Regions from separate parts of the Arthrobacter monumenti genome, predicted to be linked through region 3. Evidence: riboswitches for the same ligand, from Rfam matches in the RefSeq annotation. Region 3 holds a riboswitch; each other region holds the start of a gene.
The links. A riboswitch is a leader RNA that binds a small molecule or an ion and turns the genes downstream of it on or off. The one in region 3 is predicted to bind S-adenosylmethionine.

Region 1 (7,447 bases), on a different contig from region 3:
AGCCAGAAAAGCACGCCTACGATTGCAATGATTACCCCAGCTGGCATGTCGGTCTCCCTTGACGTAGCTTCGCTCGATGCCGGTCATTTCGCTCAGGGCGAATATGCGGCCATAGTAGCACGCTAAGCAAGCTTGCCTTCCAGTACTGATACGTTGAACCGGACCCTGTAGAGCACGGAGAGGAGCGCATGGATATCGTCACCCGTGCTGTCCATGGTTCGTCACTGGCCGACGTCGTATGGCTTGATTCCCTCGGAAGGCTCCAAGGCTGTGGTGCAGTGGCCTTGCTGTGGGACAAGCAGCCGGCTCTGGCTTTCACCTACGACCGGGAGGACCGGGCCCGGAGCATCGCAGCCGCCCCGCAAGTAGCCCTGACCTTCACCGATATCCGCTCGACCAGCACGACGTTTACGCCGGCGGCGCTGATCGGGAGGCCGACTCTCGTCGAGGATGTGGACGGTGACACTTTTGCGGAAAACCTGTTGGAACAGGAGCTCCGGCGGTATCCGCCGGCACGGATCTTTGCGGACTCATTCCTTTTGCGGCGCGAACACTGGTGGTACCTGCCGCGGCTGATAGTCAGGCTCGACGTCGATGCGGCGCGGCCCATGCCGGCGCGAAGCGGCTCCACGCCGGATGTCAACGGCGACCGTGAATACCTCTTGGGCGTCAGGGCCGACGACCGGATCGAAACCCATCTGGTCAGAGTTCCCGTCGGGGAGGTGTCTGGTTCGATTCCGCTGACTCCTGTCGAAGACCGGCAACTTCCGCCAGGTCCGGCGATCCTGCTGGGACAGGACGCGTCCTTTCCAGATCTGGCGCAATGGTCGAGCTGGGTGTACCGGGGGACGTCGACCGGCAGCCACCTCGAGGTGACCGAAGCGCCGTCGAACGTTGGTCTTGGGCAGGTCCCGTCAGTCTGGCAGCGGATGCGTCAACAGCAGGCGTTCGGCCGTGCCTGCCGCAAAGGAATCGCCCGTGCGGAGCGTCGTTTGGCGTAGGGAAAATTACGCCAACATCAGCATGCCACGGACGACGGTCACCGCACCGCCTATCCCGGCCAGCGTGATGGCCACTTTGCGCGCGGCGTCCATGGAGATTTTCCGCGCCAGCCACGCGCCGATCCGAATACCGCCGACCACGGTGATCACGATGATCGGGAACAACCACCACGGCGGCAGTTGATCGATTGTGGTGGCACCAACCGCCAACTTCGTGCTCACCGAAAAGATGCCCATCGTCATGAACGTTGGCTGCATGGTCGCCGCAAAGGATCGTTGATCCCAGCGGGAGAACTTCGAATACATCACCATGGCCGGTGCGGCAACGCCGGCGCTGGTGTTGAGGAAACCGCCGACGATGCCGGTCACTCCGGTCAGGGCGTGGGACTGGATGTGGGGAACCGTCGGCGTACCGAATGTCAGCGCCAGTGAAATGAGCACCACCGACCCGATGACAATGTTCAGCCATGCCGCTTCGAGTTCGCGCACCATAAACGCAGCCGGAATCGCACCGAGTAGCGCCATGGGCATGAAGATGAGGTAACGCTTCCAGTTCACGTCCTTGATAACAGCCAGCATGATCAGGAAACCGGAGACAACCGTCGTCGAATTCGTTACGAAGACGCCGAGGGCTGGGCCCATGAGCAGTGCCAGCACTGGGGCCACCACCAGCCCCACACCCGTCCCGGAGAGGCGCTGGAGCGTCGAACCGAACAGGATGGCAACGACAGCGGCGATCACGATTCCGGTTGTCATGGGTTCTCCCGACTTGTGAGCGGGGAGTGGAGTTGTGCCATCGGGTTCGAGTCTAAGCGCTTCCGCCGGATTTACCGGGGTAGGGGGTTAGCCGTGAGGTAGGGCGTTGCAACGGGCTACTTGAACGGAAACCCGCTACCTCGCAATTCTGGTCTCGGCATCCTTGGTTTTAGGTAAAGGCGTTCTGCCGGCCTGCGGCCGTGTCGATCAGTGAAGAAGTGTTGCCGGTCTGCGGCCGTGTCGCGTCAGACGAACGTGTTCCGCTGCGCGCCCAGACCGGCGATTTCCGTTTCCACTACGTCCCCGGCCTTCAACCAGGGATGCCGGCCCTGCTCGTTTCGGCGCCCCAACGCCACACCCGCCGGCGTTCCCGTGAGGATCAAGTCGCCCGGACGCAGCGTCACCATGGTGGAGAGGTACGAGACCAGCGCGGCCGTGCCGAAAACGAGGTCGCCGGTGGAATCCTGCTGCACCACCTCGCCGTTGACCTTCGTGGTGATGGTAGCGCCGTCGTCGAACTCGTCCGGGGTCACCAGATACGGGCCAACCGGAGTGGAAGCCTCCCAGCACTTTCCCTGGGTCCACTCCGAGGTCCGGCTCTGCCAACCGCGCATGGAGATGTCATTCGATACGGCGTATCCGGCGATGGCGGTGGGGGCATTGTCCTCGGAAATCCGGCGTCCGCCCTTGCCGATCACGATGGCCAGTTCGCCTTCCCAATCGATCCGGTGTTCCTCGTCCGGGATTTCAATGTCGTCGTTGGCGCCGGTCAGTGAGTCCGCAAACTTGGTGAAAACCGTCGGGTACTCGGGCAGCTCGTTGCCGGTCTCCAGAATGTGGTTGCGGTAGTTCAGGCCGATGCAGAACACCTTGGACGGTTGCGTTATCAGTGTGGCGAAGGAGGCGTCGGCAATATCGCCGGACGGTTTGGCGGATGCGGCGGCTTCATCGCGGACCGCGGCCGGGGCAGCCAGGAAAGCACCGACGTCGGCAAATCCGGTAAGTTCTGCGGTTTCGTTGCCGGAGACGACGGCGGCATAGGTCTCAGCTGCGTTGGCCGGGCGGCGAAGGGTGGCAAGTTTCATGGAGCTATCGAATCACATGAGGGTGATGGGACCTATGGTTCGGGTTGCCAACGCCCAGTCCACCCCGACAATGTGATAATGGCCGGGTCATGGGAGAATGGACGGCGATGTCTACCATAAATACCCCCGCTTCCGAAGCGCGCCCCCAAGTCCGCCCTGCCGCCGAGGGCTGGGAGCAGGCCGTAGCTCCTGACGGCCGTCCCGAATTGCAGTTCAAGTCGCCGCGGGTGAAGCAGCCTTCCGCGCACTTGGCGGACATGACCATGGCCGAACGCCAGGCAAAGGTTGCCGAGCTGGGCTACCCCGCGTTCCGCGCGAAGCAGCTGTCGACGCATTACTTCAATCACTACACCACCGACCCGGCCCACATGACTGACCTGCCGCTGCAGGGCCGGGACGAGCTGGCCTCGGCAATGTTCCCGCCGCTGCTGACCCAGGTCAAGAAACTCACCACCGACAACGGCGACACGATCAAGTTCCTCTGGCGGTTGTTCGACGGCGCCCTGGTTGAGTCCGTGTTGATGCGTTATCCCGGCCGGATCACCCTGTGCGTATCGTCGCAGTGCGGCTGCGGGATGAACTGCCCGTTCTGTGCGACCGGTCAGGCTGGGCTGACGCGGAATATGTCGTCCGCGGAAATCGTGGACCAGATTGTCGCTGCCAACCGTGCCATCGCCGACGGTGATCTTGGTGGGCTGCGCCGCGACGGCGGGCACGACGCCGAGCGGGTCACCAATATCGTTTTCATGGGAATGGGCGAACCGCTGGCCAACTACAAGCGCGTGCTGACCGCCGTACGCCGGATGGTCGACCCTGCTCCGCTGGGGCTGGGCATGTCCGCGCGGAACATCACCATCTCCACGGTGGGACTCGTGCCGGCAATCAACAAGCTGGCCGCCGAGGAACTGCCCGTCACGTTCGCACTGTCCCTGCATGCTCCGGACGACGAGTTGCGCGACGAGCTCATCCCGGTCAACAGCCGCTGGAAGGTCGACGAGGCGATCGACGCCGCGTACAACTACTACCGCACCACCGGACGCAGGGTCTCCATCGAGTATGCCTTGATCAAGGATATGAACGACCACGCCTGGCGCGCCGACCTGCTGGCGAAGAAGCTCAACAAGCGCGGCCGCGGCTGGGTGCACGTGAACCCGATCCCGCTGAACCCGACGCCCGGTTCAATCTGGACGGCTTCGGAGAAAGACGTGGCGCAGGAATTCATCGACCGGTTGATCGCCGCCGGCATCCCGACCACGCTGCGCGATACTCGCGGTGAGGAGATCGACGGCGCCTGCGGGCAGCTCGCCGCGGCCGAATGATAACGGCCGGGGACGTACGTGCCCGTTTGGGGCACCGGTCCACCGGACTCATCGCCGCTCTCGCGGTGCTGCTGGGATCGCTCGGCATCCAGATTTCATCCATGGTGTCGTTTTCGCTGTTCGACTCCTACAGCACAATGGCCGTCTCCGGGCTGCGGATGGTCATAGCCGCCGTCGTACTGCTGGCCATTACCCGGCCCAATCTCCGCGCCCTGGGTAAAGCTGACTGGAGTGGCATCCTGGTCTTCGGCATAGCGATGGCGGCAATGAACGTCTTCTTCTACCTGGCGCTGAGCCGGCTGCCGCTCGGCGTCGCGGTGACACTGGAATTCCTCGGTGCCTTCAGTGTGGCGATGCTCGCAGCGCGCCGGCTCCGGGATGGCATGTTTGCGCTCGTCGCGCTGGTGGGAGTGGCGCTAATTGCCGGCCCCGCGGCCAACTTCGACGCGCTGGGGTACCTGTTCGGGCTGGGTGCAGCTGCCGCATTCGCCATCTATACCGTCATGTCGGCGCGCATCGGCACGGCATCGGAAGCCAGCTCCGGGCTCAAGGGGTTGGCGCTGTCGGTGTCTGTCGCCGCCGTCGTACTACTGCCTTTTTCCGTCCCGCAGATCCCGCTCGTGGATGCGCCCGACTGGGGACTGCTGGCGCTGAGCGGACTGCTCGGAGTGGCTTTCACCTTCTCCATGGATGTGTTCGCGGCGCAACTGACCTCTGCCGCGACGGTTGGCGTGCTGTTCAGCATTGACCCTGTGACCGGCGCGCTGGTGGGTGCGTTGCTGATGGGGCAAAGCCTGTCCGCCACGGCGTACGTCGGGATCGTGATGGTGGCTGCTTCCGGCGCCTTTGTGATCTGGCGGACCAACCGTGCAGCCGCCAAATTTGCAGCAGTTCAGGGACGGGACGACGACGGCGGGTAGCGGGACAGTGCGTAAGTCACTAGGGCCGGCCTAAATTCCTTCCCCGGCGGGCGTATCTGGAAATTTGACGAGCGACGCGGCTTGTCCGGGCACTTGGCGCGGCCGCCGTCGTCGTTATCCATGTTGCCTTTTGTTACTCCGCCCGGTTGAATTCGCCGCCGTTGAGCGCGCAGAATCGAAACAGAATCAAGAGTCCCGACCGTAAGCCCTGGCTGGTCGGGCGGCAACCCTCTCGCTGTAGCGGGGTGCCCCAGGTGACGATTCGACGCCGGCCCGGTGATGAAACGGGAGGCGTAAGTATGGCGACGTGCCTGGCATGCGCCACGACACGAGAGGGACTCATGACTGAGACCGCAGTTCAAGACCTAACCACTTACCGCGCAGACCGGCTGAATGAGGCCGGTGACTTCTGGGACCGCCGGATTTCCGACGATGCCTCCAACGCGAAGCTGACCTACACGGCCAGCGGCGAAGCGGTGGGATCGGTTGCCACCCGGATCAGCGCAGGGAAACACGAATTTCTCGTCGATGAGCCGGCGGGACTGGCCGGCGATGACGAAGCGGCGAGCCCGGTGGAAGTTGCCTTGGGCGCGTTGATCTCCTGCCAGGTTGTGGTCTACCGGTTGTACGGGCACCAGCTCGGCATCACAGTGGATGGGGTCGACATCGAAGCCGAGGGGGATCTGGACGTGCGGGGAATCTTCGGCAAGGACGACGCCGTACGTCCGGGCTTCAGCGAAGTCCGGTTGAAGATCAACATCAGCGGCCCGGAATCGGCCGAACGGTACGATGAACTGCGCCAGGCCGTCGATGCGCACTGCCCGGTGCTGGACCTGCTCAGCAACCCGACGCCGGTGACGAGCGAGGTCGTCAAGGTCTAGGTTCGGTGGCATCCGAGCCCGCCCTGACGCCGAAATAGCCCCTCCCCCGCCGAGGTAGCGGGTTGCGAGGAACTATTTCACGGGTCGACCGCTACCTCGCGGGTAAGGTCGCGGTTCGGGCGCTCCCTCCCGGGTCGGGCGATACTTCGCGGGTCGGGCGATACTTCGCGGGGCGGGGCGCTACTTCTTTTTCGCCGCCGTCTTCACCATCTTCTTGTTCACGAACTCATCCATGCCGTACTTGCCGAGCTCGCGGCCAATGCCGGAACGCTTCACGCCGCCAAATGGCAGCTCGGCAGCGGTGCCGGCCGGTTCGTTGATGAAGACCATTCCGGTCTCCAGCCGGGACGCAATTTCCTTGGCCTGCTCCGGATCGGCGGTCTGCACGGAGGCGCTGAGCCCGTAGGCGGTGTTGTTGGCCATCTCCACGGCCTCCTCCGGCCCGGACACCTTGTACAGCACGGCGACGGGGCCGAACAGCTCCTCGGTGTAGGCACGCATTTCCTTGGTGACACCGGTCAGGATCGTCGGCTGGTACCAGGCGCCGTCGCGCTCAATGGGCTCACCGCCAGCCAGGACTGTGGCGCCCTTGTCGATGGCGTCCTGGACCTGGGCGGCCAGTCCGTCACGGGCTGCCACGGACGACAGCGGACCGACGAAGGTGGAGTCCTCGGACGGGTCCCCGACGGCGATGCCGCTGACGGCGTTGGTGAACTGTTCGGCGAACTCGTCGTAGATCTTCTCGTCCACAATGATCCGCTTCGCGGCGTTGCAGGCCTGCCCGGTGTTGCCGAAGCGCCCGATCATCGCCAGCTTCGCCGCCTTCTTCGGGTCGGCCGAGTCCAGCACCAGGAACGGGTCGGACCCGCCGAGTTCGAGCACAACCTTCTTCAGGTTCCGCCCGGCGACCTCCGCCACTGCAGCACCGGCACGCTCGGAACCGGTGAGCGAGACGCCCTGCACGCGCGGGTCGGCGATGATGTCCGCCGCCTGGTCGTTGCTGGCAAAGACGTTCACGTACGCACCCTCGGGGGCACCGGCGTCGATGAAGATCTGCTCCATGGCGAGCGCCGATTCCGGGCACTGCGGGGCGTGCTTGAGGATAATGGTGTTGCCGTTCATCAGGTTGGGCCCGGCGAACCGCGCCACCTGATAGTACGGGAAGTTCCACGGCATGATGCCGAGCAGGGCGCCAAGTCCTTCCTTGACGACGACGGCGGTCCCGCCAGAGACAACATTCAGCTCCTCGTCCTCCAGGTAGGAGGGGCCGTTATCCGCGTAGTAGCGGTAGATGGAGATGACGATGTCGATCTCGCCCTGCGCCTGCTTGACCGGCTTGCCCATCTCACGGGTGATGATGGAGGCCAGCTCGTCGCGGCGCTCGGCGTAGATGTCTGCGACCCGGTTCAACAGCTCCACGCGGTCCTGGATCGGGCTGCGCTTCCACTTCTCGAACGCGGAATCGGCGCTGGCAATGGCCCGCTG
Region 2 (7,447 bases), on a different contig from region 3:
ATGGCTGGCGAAAGCTATCAGGCCGGGGGCATTGCCGTCACTACCGGAGCCACCCGCAACGCCTCCGACGAGGAACTGTCGCGGCTGCTGGCCGGCCGGATTGACGAGGCCGTTTCGCAGGGAACCACTTACCTCGAGACGAAGACCGGGTACGGGCTCAGCGTCGACGACGAAATCCGCAGCGCGCGGATCGCAGCCGAGCAGGTCGATGAAGTGACCTACCTCGGCGCACACCTGGTTCCGGACGGCATGGACCCGCAGGACTACCTCGATCTTGTCTGCGGCCCGATGCTCGACGGCGTCATCCCATACGTCCGCTGGGCAGACGTGTTCTGCGAGCGCGGTGCGTTCGACGCCGAGCAGTCCCGCCGGGTGCTGGAGGCGGCGCGGGATGCAGGGCTGGGTCTTCGGGTGCACGGCAACCAACTGGGGGAGGGGCCGGGAGTGCGGCTCGCCGTCGAAATGGCGGCCGCCAGTGTTGATCACGTGAATTACCTGAACCGGGACGACGTCGACGCCCTTGCCGGAACCTGGGGCACCTGGACTCCGGGCTCGGACAAGTACGGCACGGTCGCCACCTGCCTTCCGGCCTGCGATCTGTCCACCCGGCAGCCGCTGGCACGGGGGCGCGAACTGCTCGACGCCGGAGTCCAGATCGCGCTGGCATCGAACTGCAATCCGGGTACTTCCTACACGTCCTCGATGGCCTACTGCGTGACGACCGCCGTGCTGCAGATGAAGTTGAGTGTGCACGAAGCTGTCCGCGCCGCTACCTACGGGGGAGCGCTGGCGCTGCGGCGCGATACAGGCGAAGACTCGGACGGCCGGCGCGCAGTGGGGAGCATCGCCGTCGGGCACCGCGCCGATCTGCATATGCTCAACGCGCCGTCAGCCACCCACCTGGCGTACCGTCCGGGCATCCCGCTGACCTACGCCGTATGGCGGGCCGGCGAGCAGGTTATTTCCGGCGCCTGATTCGGGGCTGGCCACTTCATCCGCAATCCCATCGGTCATTTCCCATAGGTGCTTCGATGGGGCCATCTCCCACCACCGATTGGCATTCTGACACCCGTTTGGCGGGGCCATTTCCCACGTCCGATTGGTCCGGGGCAGGATAGAGAAATGCCTACGGAAACTCTCCCGCCGGACTACACGGAAACCCGCAGCCGCCGCTGGCTGACGTTTGAAGTGCTCATTGTGCTGGGATTGTCGCTCGGGCAGTCCGCCGTTTACGCCGTCGTCAATTTGTTGGACAAGCTCACCAAGGCCCCGCTGGGCGAACAGACCACGACGATGAACCAGCCCCTCAACGAGCGGCCGTACTTCGATCTGACGTACCAGCTGCTGGACATATTGTTCGCGCTGGTGCCGGTTGCATTGGTGCTGTTCCTGCTGACCGGTGGAGGCAAAACCGCTTTCCGCCGAATGGGATTTACCTTTGCCCGGCCAGTGTGGGATTTTTCGATGGGATTTGGGCTGGCAGTCGTCATTGGCGTGGGAACCATCGGTGTCTATGTCGCCGGACGTGCCTTGGGAATTACGACGGCGATTGTTCCGGCCGCGCTCGATGCTTACTGGTGGACGGTGCCGGTGCTGATTTTGTCCGCCCTTCGGCACGCCATCGTCGAGGAAGTGATTGTCGTGGCCTACCTGCTGGACCGCTTCGCCCGGTTCGGCTGGAGCACTCTGGTAAGCATTCTGGTCAGCTCCCTGATCCGCGGCAGTTACCACCTCTACCAGGGGATCGGACCGTTCATCGGGAACTTCATTATGGGTCTGATTTTCGGTTACTTCTACTCGAGGTACGGCCGGGTGATGCCCCTGGTGATTGCGCACGCCCTTTTGGATATTGGTGCGTTCGTCGGCTTCACCCTCTTCGGCGACGCCCTCGGCTTGGGCTAACTCCGGAGAGGTTGGAGAGGGTCCCGCGCTGAAGGGGACCCCGAACTGGTTGGGTTCCCTGCCCCCGCCCGGTCAGGTAATACCACCTCCGGATCTGCTTCTGCTTCAATCCGGGACATTTAGACATGCGCGCGCATGGCTAATGTCCCAACCTGAAGCCAAGATGTCCTAGCGCCGCTCCTGTCCGGGGGACCAGAGGTGTTTTCGCTTATCCGTTGCCAGTCCTGCTGCCCGCAGCTTCGCCGGAAGATTGGGTGGTGCATCAGGTCCGGCACCCCACACGTCGGACCACAACCACCGGACCATCCCGCGCCCGGTCATCCGCATGGCATCCTCACGGACTTTTTCTGCGTTCAGGATGTCGGATGGCAGATTGCCCTGAAGAAACTCATTACGGGAGTACTTGGCCAGACCGTCGTATTCACCGAGCAGCCGTAACTCCTCCCAGTAGAAGTCACTGATCCCGATCAATGACCCGTCCTCATCCTCGACACGGTACTGCAGCTCCGGCTGAACGAACCCTTCGAGATACATATTGGCTCGACTCGCGGATTCGCCGGGAGAACCTGAGCGTACGTCCGCAAAGCGCATGACGTTTGAAACCCGCTTGAATTTGGTCTTTGAATTCAGTCGTTCCGCGATGGCCATTATTTCGTTCTTACTGAGTGATTCCAACAACTCCTCGCTGTCTGCGTTGAGCACATGATCGGCGGCGGCGACGGCTTGTGGAAACGGAACCGAAAGGGCCAACTCGATGACAGTTTGCGCACGCGTAGTAACCCACAATTCCTTGCGTTGGACCGGTGATTCCAATTCCAGGTCCCGGTGGCTTTGGACGCCTGCGCTCAAACGGCCATGGGTAGACGGTCCAACCTGGACGTGGACATGGTTCTTGGCACCGAAAAACGGAATGCCCCATACCGAAGCTGCCGACTGCCGTGAAAAAATGGGATCGGATGCCGGTCCTTGAGCGACTGCTTCAACTTTCAGACGGTACTGGTCCCACCATGTGAGGTCCTGCCATTCGCGGGCGGGAGCATAGATACCAGGTCTTACCCGGACCAAGACGCCACGCTGCACCTGACGTGCGAGTGATCTTCGATTCTCTCCGGCTCGTTCGTAGTCGCTGACGGATATGAGAGCGTTCGCCATGATTCCAGCGTGCTGTATGGCACCGACCAGCGACAGCGCCATCTTCCTGGACGTGGAAAACCCATCAGTGTCCCGCCTCTGTGGAGGAGAACCGATCAGCGTGGCGGATAACCGGGAGTGCGGACGGGTATCGACTTGGAGCGTGGCGGATCGCTCATGACTAGGGCGTGGCGGACGGGTCCGAACTAGGAGCGTGGCGAACGGTGTAGGTACAACGGTGTAGTACTGAGGTCGGCGACAGGGCCGGTACCGGCGTCACTGGACAGATGAATACACGGTTCTGGAGCCAGAGCGGCGAAAAGCTTCAATCCGGGACAATTCGACATGCGCGCGCCTGTCGAATTGTCCCAAACTGAAGCAAAGGAAGGTGGCGAGGAAGGATCTGCTAGATCTCGACGGTGCCAGTAGGAGTTTCGAACTTCGCGGACATGATGCCCGGAGTACCGTTCGGAGCCATCCACTCGACCTTTACGTCGTCCAGCGGGTTTCCGACGTCGGTCCCGAGCCATTCCGTAACCCGTGCGGCGGAGCCGGCGATGGTCAGGGAGGTCAGCTTCACGTCGTTTTGCCGTGCGTTGGAAGGGTGCAGATCCGGGTCGCCCTCCCACTTAAGCATGTAGGGGACCTGGGGGTCGGCGATCAGACCCTTGATGCCGATCTGCCGCCAGACCAGCTCCCGTCCGTCGGGGAATTTGCGGTTGCCGGGGACGGATTCACGGCCCAGGCGTTGTTCAAACGGAGTCAGGTCATCGACCGCAACGCACCAGCCCATCCAACCGCCGCCGGCTTCCGAGCGGGCCCGGACGGCCTGCCCAAAAGGCGCCTTGTCCGAGGCCGGATGATCCAGCACTTCCACCACTTCGGCATAGTGGCCATCGGTCAGGGGAAAGATCATGTTCCGGGTACCGAAACGAGGATGGACACCACCCTTTACGGCATCTATTCCGAGGGCGTCGGCGACCCTTTCAGCTGTCGCGGCGAGTCCGTCAGGTCCACAGGCATATGAGATGTGATCCAAGCGCATAGTTCATCTTTACACGTTGTGATTCGCGTCTCGACTTAGGCCAACCTAATGCCGGTCCAAGACCCCTCGGCACGTAATTGTTACGCCACTTCATGTCATATTCTTGCCCTCCGCCGATTCATTTCCCACACTTGAATCAGGTCATGAGTGTCAGCAGAGTCTTGTAGACCGCCGGCGTGGTTTAACCGCGCGGACGGGAATGAGATTCAATGCCCCGGCTTGCTGACCGGCAACCCTCCATCCGCGGTGGGGTGCCCCGGGTGAAGACCTGGCATTCAGCCAGAAGGTTGAGTGCAAGCGCGGGTCACATCTCGTGCTGGAATGCACGTTCCAGCCAAGCTCTGTCGGCCCCGATCGACAGGAGTCTTCCATGAGCAATAACTGGTCTTTTGAAACCCGCCAGATCCATGTTGGCCAAGAGCCGGATTCAGCAACAGGCGCACGGGCGCTGCCTATCTACCAAACGACGTCGTTCGTCTTCGACAGCGCGAAGCAGGCCGCCGACCGGTTTGCCCTGGCCGAGCTCGGCCCGATCTACAGCCGGATCGGCAATCCCACCTCTGAAGCAGTCGAGGCACGCATCGCCAGCCTGGAAGGCGGCGTCGGCGCTCTGCTCGTCGCTTCCGGGCAGGCAGCCACCACCTACTCGATTCTCAATGTCGCCGAATCGGGCGATCACATTGTTGCCAGCCCCAGCCTGTACGGCGGCAGCTACAACCTGCTCCAGCACACGCTCCGCAAGCTGGGCATTGAGGTCAGTTTCGTGGCGGATCCGGACAATCTGGACCAGTGGCGCGATGCCGTCCGGCCCAACACGAAGGCGTTCTTCGCCGAGTCGGTCTCGAATCCACGCCAGGACGTGCTCGACATCGAGGGTGTCAGCACGGTCGCGCACCAGGCCGGCGTGCCGCTGATTGTGGACAACACCCTGGCCACGCCGTACCTGATCCGGCCGATCGAGTGGGGCGCCGACGTCGTCGTTCATTCAGCGACCAAATACCTGGGCGGGCACGGCAACGCCATCGCGGGCGTAATTGTCGACGCCGGCAAGTTCGACTACACGCAGGACCCTGAGCGGTTCCCCGGCTTCAACGACCCGGACCCGACCTACAACGGGCTGGTCTTTGGCCGCGACCTCGGCGAAGGCGGAGCGCTCGGCGCCAATCTGTCCTATATTCTCAAGGCGCGGGTGCAGCTGCTGCGCGACCTCGGTTCCGCCGTCGCGCCGATGAACGCGTTCCTGATCGCCCAGGGCCTCGAAACCCTCAGCCTCCGGATCGAGCGGCATGTGGAGAACGGGCAGAAGGTCGCACAGTGGCTTGAGAAGCACGACGCCGTCGAGTCCGTCGCGTACGCAGGCCTGCCTTCCAGCCCGTGGTACGAGCGGGGACGGACCTACAGCCCCAAGGGAATCCCGGCGGTCATCGCTTTCAATATCGACGGCGGGCTGGAAGCCGGCAAGCGCTTCGTCGACGCGCTGGAGCTGCATTCGCACGTGGCCAACATCGGTGACGTCCGGTCGTTGGTCATTCATCCGGCGTCTACCACGCACAGCCAGCTCTCCGATCAGGAGCAGGTCGCCGCCGGTGTTTCACCGGGACTGGTCAGACTGTCGGTGGGGCTTGAGAACATTGAGGACATCCTGGCTGACCTGGATGCCGGCTTCAGGGCGGCCAAGGCAGAGTGAGCACGTCGTCCCAACTGCGAAGGGGATGGAAGGAGCCGGCTCCGTTGGACGGGGCTGGCGCGCCTGCTCATGACCCACTGCACGCAGAAGCGCGCGCAGCGGCAGGTTCGTGGCCGCAGCAGGGTGGACTATGGCTGCTTCCCGACGACGGCGCCCCGGGTTCGGAAACGCCGTCAGCGGAACGCCAACCCAATAAGGCCGCGCCCGACGGCGTTCTGCAGCTGTTGCCGATCGGCACCCTGCCGCTGGAGGCCGGTGGTGAGCTGCCCGGCGTCGTACTCGGTTTCGAAACGTGGGGGACGCTGAATGCCGACGGGTCGAACGCCGTACTGGTGCTGCACGCCCTGACCGGCAGTACGCACGTCAGCCGGGGTTCGTCGAACGAGGACGGCTGGTGGGAACCATTGGTCGGCCCCGGCCGGGCGATCGACACGGACGAGTATTTCGTCGTCGCGCCCAATATCGTAGGCGGTTGTTACGGCAGCACTGGACCGGCCAGTCCTGCCCCCGATGGCCGGCCGTGGGGATCGCGTTTCCCGCTCGTCAGCCTGCGTGATTCCGCCGTCGCCGAAGCACGCCTGGCCGACGCGCTCGGCATTTCCCGCTGGAACACTGTCGTCGGCGGCTCCATGGGCGGCGCCCGTGCTCTGGAATGGGCTGCCATGTTCCCGGACCGGGTCGAACGCTGCATCTGCATCGCAGCCTGCGCGGCAAGCACCGCCGAACAGATAGCGTTTGCACAGGCACAGCTGCTCGCCATCCGCCAGGACCCGCACTTTGCCGGCGGCGATTATTACGACGACGACGGCCCCTCCGCCGGGCTCGGGCTGGCGCGCAGGATCGCCCACATCACCTACCGGTGCGAGCCGGACCTGGATTCCAGGTTTGGCCGGCTGCCGCAGGGCTCGGAGGAACCGCTGCGGAATGGAGCAAAGCCGCGCGGCCGGTACCAGGTGGAAAGCTACCTCGATTACCAGGCCGGCAAACTGGCCGGGCGGTTTGACGCCAATAGCTACATCGCCATTACCGAGGCGTTGATGAGCCACGACATCACCCGCGGACGCGGAAGCATCTCCGACGTTTTCGCCGGGACCGACGTCGAATTTGTCGTCGCCGCGGTCACTTCAGACCGGTTGTATTACCCGGCTCAATCCGAGGAACTGGTGTCCGCCCTGCCGGACGGAGTAAAGGCCCGGCTGGAGCTCATCGACTCGCCCGTGGGGCACGACGCGTTCCTGATCGAGGCGGCACAACTGAGCGACATCATCAGCCGCTGATCGCAGACGGCTGCCGGCTGACGGCTGACGCGTGATGCCGGACAGCAGGGCGGCGAGCACAGCGGTGCGCCCGGCTCAGCGTGGGTCGCTTGGTATCCCGGTGCCGAACATTGGTCCGGCCTCGGGCCTCTTCGCCCGGATATGGTCCCCGGACGACTGATGCCTGATCCGGCGCAGAACCCACGGCAGGAAGAACTCGCGGGCCCACACCAGATCCTCGCTCCGGGCGGTCCGCCAGTTCTTGGGTGGAAGAGGCTTGGGAGCCTTCGGATGCAGAGTATGGTCAACCGCCAGCGTGTCGAGCACCATGATCGCGACGGTGTGGTGCCCGAGCGGCGAAAGGTGCAGGCGGTCCCCGGACCACATCTGCGGATCGGATAGCTCCCGCAGCGCCCACATATCGGC
Region 3 (7,447 bases):
CGCCATCGCCTGGCATATCGCCGTCGGCGGTGCCGGTGAGGCCGACCAGGGCGGCGCCATTGGCAGACTGGCCCAGCAGCCATTCGGCGAAGCGCTGGTATGGGCAGGATTCGTCGGCTGTGTGGCGCTCACCCTCTGGCAGGTCAGCGAAACCGTGTTCCAGGGCATCAGCACAGATCCTCGCGTGCAAAAGAAAAACCGGCTCATCGCCGTCGGACGGGCCATCCTTTTCGCGGCAATGGCTGTCTCCCTGGCACAGTTCGTTCTTGGCGCGCCGAAGGACAGCGGCGAGGCCACGAGCGACTTCAGCGCCGCCTTGATGAAGTCGGAGACCGGGTCGATCCTGCTCATTGCCATCGGGGCGGGCATCATCGGCATGGGCGGCTACTGCGTCTTCAAAGGTGTCAGCCGGAACTTCCTTAAAGACCTCAAAACCACTGGTCCCCACCACATCGGCAAGGCCACCGTCCCGCTTGGCATCACTGGCTACACGGCCAAGGGAGTCGCGCTTGCCGCCGTCGGCCTGCTGTTCATTGTGGCCACTGTCCAGTCCGATCCGCAGGAAGCAACGGGCCTCGACGGAGCCCTCAAAGCACTGGGTGAGCAGCCGTTCGGGCCATATATTCTCGGCCTTGTCGGGATAGGACTGATCTGCTTCGGAATCTACTCGATTGCCCGCGCCAAGTTCGCCAACATGTAAGACGGCCATTGCTGGTGGTCAGCATGCAGGACGGTGGTGGAACGCGCGCCTGCCAGGAACCGCATCGGGAGCACCAGCGCCCTCGCGCGGTCAGAGCCCCAGCCGCGGCGCCTCTATCGCAGGACAAGTATCCATCACGACGTCGAGACCCGCTTCCGCTGCCCGTGCGGCCGCCGCTTCATCTATGACCCCGAGCTGAAGCCACACCGCCTTCGCGCCGACCTCGATTGCCTGGTCCACCACGGCGCCGACCCGCTGGGAATTGACGAAACAGTCGACGACATCGATCCCGCCGGGAATGTCCGCGAGCTTCTTGTAACCCTGTTCGCCATGGACGTCCTCGCCCTTCAGGTTTACCGGGATGATTTCCATCCCCAGATTCCGCTGCAGGAACTTCGACACCCCAACGGCCGGGCGGGCGGGATTAGTGGAAAGCCCGACGACGGCCCACCGCCCCTCCGTCGTCAGTAACCTCTTGATGGTGTCGCGATCATTGGTGTGAGCCATGACTGTTCCTCCTCATCCGCGGAACCGCTGCCCTGATGCGGCCACGGCGTCGCAATATTACGCGCCGGATTTGTCGCCGGGACGCTTTCTCCAGTTTAGTAATAGTCAACCCGTCCCGGGCCGGACACCTGGACCAACTGGAGTATCCATGAGCGAAGATGTGGCAGCGGCCCAGGAGGCGGCGCCCACCCAGGTAACACCTGCCACCGGCCGTTCAGGCACTTCCGCACCGGCGCTGGCCACTCCCTCACCATCCGCGCCTGCATCCTCAGGTCCCGCGCCGTCCTCTCCCTTTCGCATCGCTCCACCCCACGCGCTGCCCATTTCGTTCAAAGCCGTGGACCGGAACTTCGGCACGGGCGATGCCCGCCGGACGGTGTTGCGGGATATTAATTTGGACGTGCACGCCGGCGAGATCGTAGCGATCCTCGGGCCGCGCGGATGCGGCAAATCCACTCTGCTGCGTGCCACCGGCGGTCTCGACACTGCTGGAACCGGAACTGTTTCCATCGGCGGCACCCCGGTTTCCGCCGTCGACAACCGTTGTGCAGTCGCGTCACATGAGGCGCAGCTGTCACCCGAACATACCCTGCAGGCAAACGTGGCGATGGGGCTGCCGATTGGAACCAGCGCCAAGAACGGCAAGGCCAGGGTCGCAGACCTGCTGAAACTGCTGGGACTCGAACAGTTCGCCAAGCACTGGCCCCGCGATGTGCCGGCCGGGCTGGCCCAGCGTGCCGCCTTGGCACGCGCACTGGCACGGAATCCAGGCGTGCTGCTCCTGGATGAGCCTTTCAGCAAGCTCGATGCAAAGACCCGCGCGAAGATGCAGGACCTGCTGCTGGACATTCACCGCGTAGCCCGCACCACCGTCCTGCTCGTGACCGACGTCGTGGACGAGGCGCTGCACCTGGCGGACCGGATCATCGTGCTCGGAAGCCCAAAGGACGGAAACGGCGGCAAGACGGGCGATGGCGGCACAACGGAAACAGGCAACGACGACGGCGCGAAGCCAACCACGGCGGACGGCGCCGGGTACGGCTCGAGCATTGTCCACATGGTCGATGTTCCCGAGGAGCGGCCACGGAACAGCAACTCGTCCGCCTTCGTCCGGGTCCGCGACTCCCTCCTGAATACCATTGGCATTGGCAATCAGCCCCACTAGCCCCGCTGCTCCAACCGGTCCCGCCTGCCCTGCTGCTTCACGTTTCAGTTTATGACGTCCGGAAGTTGATCCCGGCACCCTCTACCCGTCTAAACTTGAATATTGACCATCCCGAGCGGCCGAGAGACCTGGATCGATGAAGCCGCAGCAACCACCTGGTGCCCCATAGAGGCACAGGACGGTGCTACCGCCAGGACCGATGGAGACGACTATGACTATCGAACTGGACGCCGTACCGGCCCACCCATCCCCCAACGGGGAGCCAGACGAATCCGCCCGCATCGCCTACTGGGAGAACGCCGCCCGGAAACTCGACTGGGACGAACCCTGGCACACCGCGCACACGTTTGAGTCCGCGGCTCCCCTCAGCGGCCTCGACTACGACGCTGCCCTTGCCGCTGAGGGCGAAGACCTTGCCCTCAGCGTGCCGAAGATCGAGTGGTTCTCCGGCGGGAAGCTCAACGTCGCCGCGAACTGCGTGGACCGGCACGTCGCTGCCGGGCGCGGCGGCAAGGTCGCGCTGCACTTCGAAGGCGAGCCCGGCGACCGCCGCTCAGTCACGTACGCCGAACTCCAAAAGGAAGTCTCCAAGGCCGCCAACGCGCTGATCCAACTTGGTATCGGCAAGGGTGACCGGGTTGTCATCTACCTGCCGGTCCTGGTCGAAACCGTCGTCATCACCCTCGCCTGCGCGCGGGTCGGCGCGGTCCACTCGCTGGTGTTCGGCGGCTTTTCCGCCGCGGCGCTCCGCTTCCGTGTCGAGGACACCGGCGCGAAGCTGCTCGTCACCACGGACGGGCAGTTCCGGCGCGGCAAGGCTGTGCCGGTGAAGGAGAATGCCGACGCCGCGGTGGCCGGGGACAACGCCGTCGAACACGTCCTGGTCATCCGGCGCACTTCCAAGGCCGGGACCGCGACCTCCGGAAAGGGCCGCCGCTCCAATCAGGAACTGTCCGTTCCGTGGACGACCGGCAGGGATGTCTGGTGGCACGACGTCGTCGATTCCGCTTCCGACGTCCATGAGCCGGAGGCCTTCGACGCCGAGACTCCGCTGTTCATCATGTACACCTCCGGGACCACGGGCAAGCCCAAGGGCCTGGTGCACACCTCCGGCGGTTACCTCACCCAGGCGGCGGCCAGCCACGAACTGCTGTTCAGCAACCCGGACCCGCAGAAGCGCGATGCAGACGTGCATTGGTGCACCGCGGATCTGGCCTGGGTCACCGCCCACACCTACGAAATCTACGGCCCGCTCGCCAACGGTGTCAGCCAGGTGATCTACGAGGGAACCCCGGACACCCCGCATCCCGGCCGGCATCTGGAGATCATCGAGCGCTACGGCGTCACCAGCTACTACACCGCGCCGACGCTGGTCCGTTCGCTGATGGGCTGGTTCCCGGACGGCGTACCCGAGCACTACAACCTCTCCTCCATCCGCGTGCTCGGCACGGTCGGCGAGGCCATCAACCCCCCGGCCTGGCGCTGGTTCCGTGAGAAGTTCGGCCGCGGCGAAGTGCCGGTGGTCGACACGTGGTGGCAGTCCGAAACCGGCGCCACCATCCTCTCGCCCCGGCCTACCGATTCCGGATTCAAGCCTGGCTGCGCCAACCGCGCCTTGCCTGGAGTCAGCACCAGGATTGTCGACGACGGCGGAGCTGAAGTGCCGACCGGCGAGCAGGGCTTCATCGTCGTGGACAAGACCGGACCGGCCATGGCGCGGACCGTCTGGGGTAATCCGCAGCGCTATCTGGACTCGTACTGGCGCCAGTATGCCCGGCAAGGCTGGTTCCTTGCCGGCGACGGCGCAAAGTACGACGACGACGGCGACATCTGGATCCTCGGACGGGTGGACGATGTGCTGAACGTATCGGGCCACCGGCTCTCCACCATCGAGATCGAGTCCGCCCTGGTCTCGTACCCATCGGTTGTCGAGGCGGGCGTGGCGCCCATCGCGGATCCGAAGACGGGCCAGGCGATTGTTGCGTTCGTCGTGCTTGCAGCCAACGCCTCCACTGATTCCCAGGCTGTGACGAACGAGCTCCGTGCCCACGTTGCCCGGGAGATTGGGCCGATTGCCAAGCCGGCCGCCGTCGTCGTCGTGCCTGATGTCCCCAAGACCCGCTCCGGCAAGATCATGCGCCGGCTGCTCACCCAACTGTACGAAGGCGCCGAACTTGGCGACACGACGTCGCTGCAAAACGAACCCTGCATCGACGACATCCAACGGGTGCTCGCCGCAACGGACAAGGAAACACCATGAGCGAGACCCGCACCAACACAGCAACACCAGTAGGAGCAATTAATTGAGCGACCGCACCTTCGGATTCCGCACCCGGGCCCTGCACGCCGGCGGCACTCCCGATGCCACGCACGGTTCACGGGCCGTGCCGATCTACCAGTCGACGTCGTTCGTCTTCAAGGACACCAACGACGCCGCCAACCTGTTCGCCCTGCAGAAGTACGGCAATATCTACTCCCGCATCGGCAACCCCACCGTCGCGGCCTTTGAGGAGCGCATCGCCTCGCTGGAAGGCGGCATCGGAGCTGTTGCGACGGCGTCGGGCATGAGCGCCGAGTTCATCACCTTCGCCGCGCTGGCCGGTGCCGGCGACCACATTGTCGCCGCTTCAGCACTCTATGGGGGCACGGTTACCCAGCTTGACGTGACGCTGCGCCGCTTCGGTATCGAGACCAGCTTTGTCCCCGGAACGGACCCTGCCGACTACGCCGCCGCGGTGCAGGAGAACACTAAGGCGGTCTACGCCGAGGTGATCGCCAACCCCTCGGGCGAAGTCGCGGATATCGCCGGCCTCGCCAAGGTGGCGCACGACGCCGGTGTCCCGCTGATCATCGACGCCACCTTGTCCACGCCTTACCTGGTGCGGCCGATCGAGCACGGAGCGGACATTGTCATCCATTCCGCCACCAAGTTCATCGGCGGGCACGGCACCACGTTGGGCGGCGTCGTCGTCGAATCCGGCCGCTTCAACTGGGGCAACGGCAACTTCCCGTCAATGACCGAACCCGTCGCCTCGTACGGCAATGTCAGCTGGTGGGACAATTTCGGTGAATACGGGTTCCTCACCAAGCTGCGCTCGGAGCAGTTGCGCGACATTGGCCCATCGCTGTCCGCGCAGTCGGCCTTCCAGCTGCTGCAGGGCGTCGAAACCCTGCCGCAGCGGATCGACGAGCACCTGAAGAACGCGCAGGCCGTAGCCGAATGGCTCGACGCCGACGACCGGATCGAGTACGTCACCTACGCCGGCCTGCCTTCGCATGTGCACTTTGAGCGGGCGAAGCAGTACCTGCCCAAGGGCCCCGGTTCCGTCTTCAGTTTCGGCATAAAGGGCGGGCGCGACGCCGGTCAAAAGTTTATTGAGTCGCTGCAGCTGGCCAGCCACCTGGCCAATGTCGGCGACGCACGGACGCTGGTGATCCACCCCGGATCGACCACCCACCAACAGTTGAGCACCGAACAACTGGCCGACGCGGGTATTCCCGAGGACCTGGTTCGGATTTCCGTCGGGCTGGAGGATCTGGAGGACATTCTCTGGGACCTCGACCAGGCACTCGACGCCGCGGTTGAGGCCGATGGAACCTCGCCGGTTGACGAATCCGCCGACAGTTGCGCCACGGACCCTGCCCCTGCACCCACCGAACCGAGCACGATCGGAGCGACACTATGAGCATCACCGCTGAAAAGCCGGAATCCGCCGCATCAGCCTGGCTGCCGCCGTCGGCCCCGGAACGCCTGGGAATCCTGCGCAACACCAAGTCGATCGCGATCGTGGGCGCCTCGAACAAGCCCTCCCGCGCATCGTACTTCGTGGCGACCTACCTCCAGTCTTCGTCGCCGTACAGGCTCTATTTCGTCAATCCTGTGGTGGACGAAATCCTGGGTCAGAAAACCTACGCCTCGCTGGCGGACCTGCCGGAAAAGCCGGATCTGGTGGACGTGTTCCGGAAGCATGACGATCTTCCCGGCGTCCTGCAGGAAAGCATCGACGTTGGAGCGAAGACGCTGTGGCTTCAGCTCGGTTCCTGGCATGAAGACGTCGCCCGCGATGCCGAAGCCGCCGGGCTGAAGGTCGTGATGGACCGGTGCGTGAAGATCGAGCACGCGCGTTTCCATGGCGGATTAAACCTGGCCGGATTCAACACGGGAGTGATTTCCTCCAAGCGCCAGGTCACGTCCTAAGCTCCCCGCGCCAGGCTTCGCTGCATACTGATCCTCGGCCTTAGGTCACGTCCTAAGCCTTGTTCCGTGCGTCTGCCGACCGTGTCCCGACGGCAGACGCAGGTTCTCCCGCGACTGCCACACCAGCAGCAGCGAACCTGCGATCAGGACCGCGTTAAGGATCACATAATCGGGATGGCCGTTGGCGAAGTTGGTGAAGGCAGCGCCGATCATGATGAGCGTCAGGAGCAGCCCGCCAAACGGACGCGTGCGCGGAATGATCAGGGCTATGGAACCGATTATTTCGCCGGCGGCTGTCAGGTACGCCATCCACATAGGCCAGCCGAACTCCTGGAACGGCTCCAGCGCGACGGGAACTCCCATGACTTTCTGTATCGCTGCGCGAAGGATCACCGCTGCGACTATTACGGCAAGAACTGTCCACAGCACTGAAATCACGGTGGACTTTCGCCAACTCCGGTCTGACTTTCCCATGGCTGGAACCCCTCCTCATCCGCGTTGACGGGATTCTTTTAGAGCTCTTGCGCCAATCCTTCCACCTGCGGCCGGATCGCGGTAGATGCTTGCCGGTTTTACTCGTCAGGGAGCCTCGCTATCGGCAGCCGGCTGGAAGCCACCACTATAAATGACACCAGCAGGATGAAGGCTGCCAGTAACGCCGCATAAATCGAAACCACCTGGTATCCCCCCACCAGATTGGGATCCAGGAAGAAGTATGGATACCAGTCGGCCACCTGCCCGCGGATCAGAGTGTAGACCGTCCAGATCAGCGGAAACACCATGGAGAGCCAGCTGACGCTCCAATGCAGCCGGTGCCGCGCGGGAACGAAGAGAAAGTCCAGCAGGGCGTAGCCGGGCAGCACAAAGTGCAGGAACT

Region 1: linked by a shared signal. The riboswitch ahead of ACX80B_RS03345 (OsmC family protein) and the one ahead of acs (acetate--CoA ligase) in region 3 are both predicted to bind S-adenosylmethionine.
Region 2: linked by a shared signal. The riboswitch ahead of ACX80B_RS03735 (bifunctional o-acetylhomoserine/o-acetylserine sulfhydrylase) and the one ahead of acs (acetate--CoA ligase) in region 3 are both predicted to bind S-adenosylmethionine.

What each region holds. Positions count from the first base shown of each region.
Region 1 covers NZ_JBTNCY010000002.1:94,388-101,834, forward strand. The annotation lists gene ACX80B_RS03315 (carbon starvation CstA family protein) at 1-47, opposite strand, end outside; gene ACX80B_RS03320 (hypothetical protein) at 189-1,001, shown strand; gene ACX80B_RS03325 (TSUP family transporter) at 1,008-1,757, opposite strand; gene ACX80B_RS03330 (fumarylacetoacetate hydrolase family protein) at 2,003-2,842, opposite strand; gene rlmN (23S rRNA (adenine(2503)-C(2))-methyltransferase RlmN) at 2,950-4,161, shown strand; gene ACX80B_RS03340 (EamA family transporter) at 4,158-5,081, shown strand; SAM riboswitch class IV at 5,266-5,387, shown strand; gene ACX80B_RS03345 (OsmC family protein) at 5,423-5,962, shown strand; gene ACX80B_RS03350 (NAD-dependent succinate-semialdehyde dehydrogenase) at 6,143-7,447, opposite strand, start outside.
Region 2 covers NZ_JBTNCY010000002.1:177,913-185,359, reverse strand. The annotation lists gene hutI (imidazolonepropionase) at 1-975, shown strand, start outside; gene ACX80B_RS03750 (CPBP family intramembrane glutamic endopeptidase) at 1,123-1,902, shown strand; gene ACX80B_RS03745 (hypothetical protein) at 2,071-3,054, opposite strand; gene ACX80B_RS03740 (VOC family protein) at 3,440-4,078, opposite strand; SAM riboswitch class IV at 4,218-4,384, shown strand; gene ACX80B_RS03735 (bifunctional o-acetylhomoserine/o-acetylserine sulfhydrylase) at 4,395-5,765, shown strand; gene metX (homoserine O-acetyltransferase MetX) at 5,900-7,042, shown strand; gene ACX80B_RS03725 (SGNH/GDSL hydrolase family protein) at 7,118-7,447, opposite strand, start outside.
Region 3 covers NZ_JBTNCY010000003.1:360,884-368,330, reverse strand. The annotation lists gene ACX80B_RS06515 (DUF1206 domain-containing protein) at 1-700, shown strand, start outside; gene ACX80B_RS06510 (CoA-binding protein) at 791-1,207, opposite strand; gene ACX80B_RS06505 (ABC transporter ATP-binding protein) at 1,356-2,372, shown strand; SAM riboswitch class I at 2,476-2,578, shown strand; gene acs (acetate--CoA ligase) at 2,584-4,632, shown strand; gene ACX80B_RS06495 (O-acetylhomoserine aminocarboxypropyltransferase/cysteine synthase family protein) at 4,676-6,058, shown strand; gene ACX80B_RS06490 (CoA-binding protein) at 6,055-6,570, shown strand; gene ACX80B_RS06485 (DoxX family protein) at 6,616-7,044, opposite strand; gene ACX80B_RS06480 (Pr6Pr family membrane protein) at 7,143-7,447, opposite strand, start outside.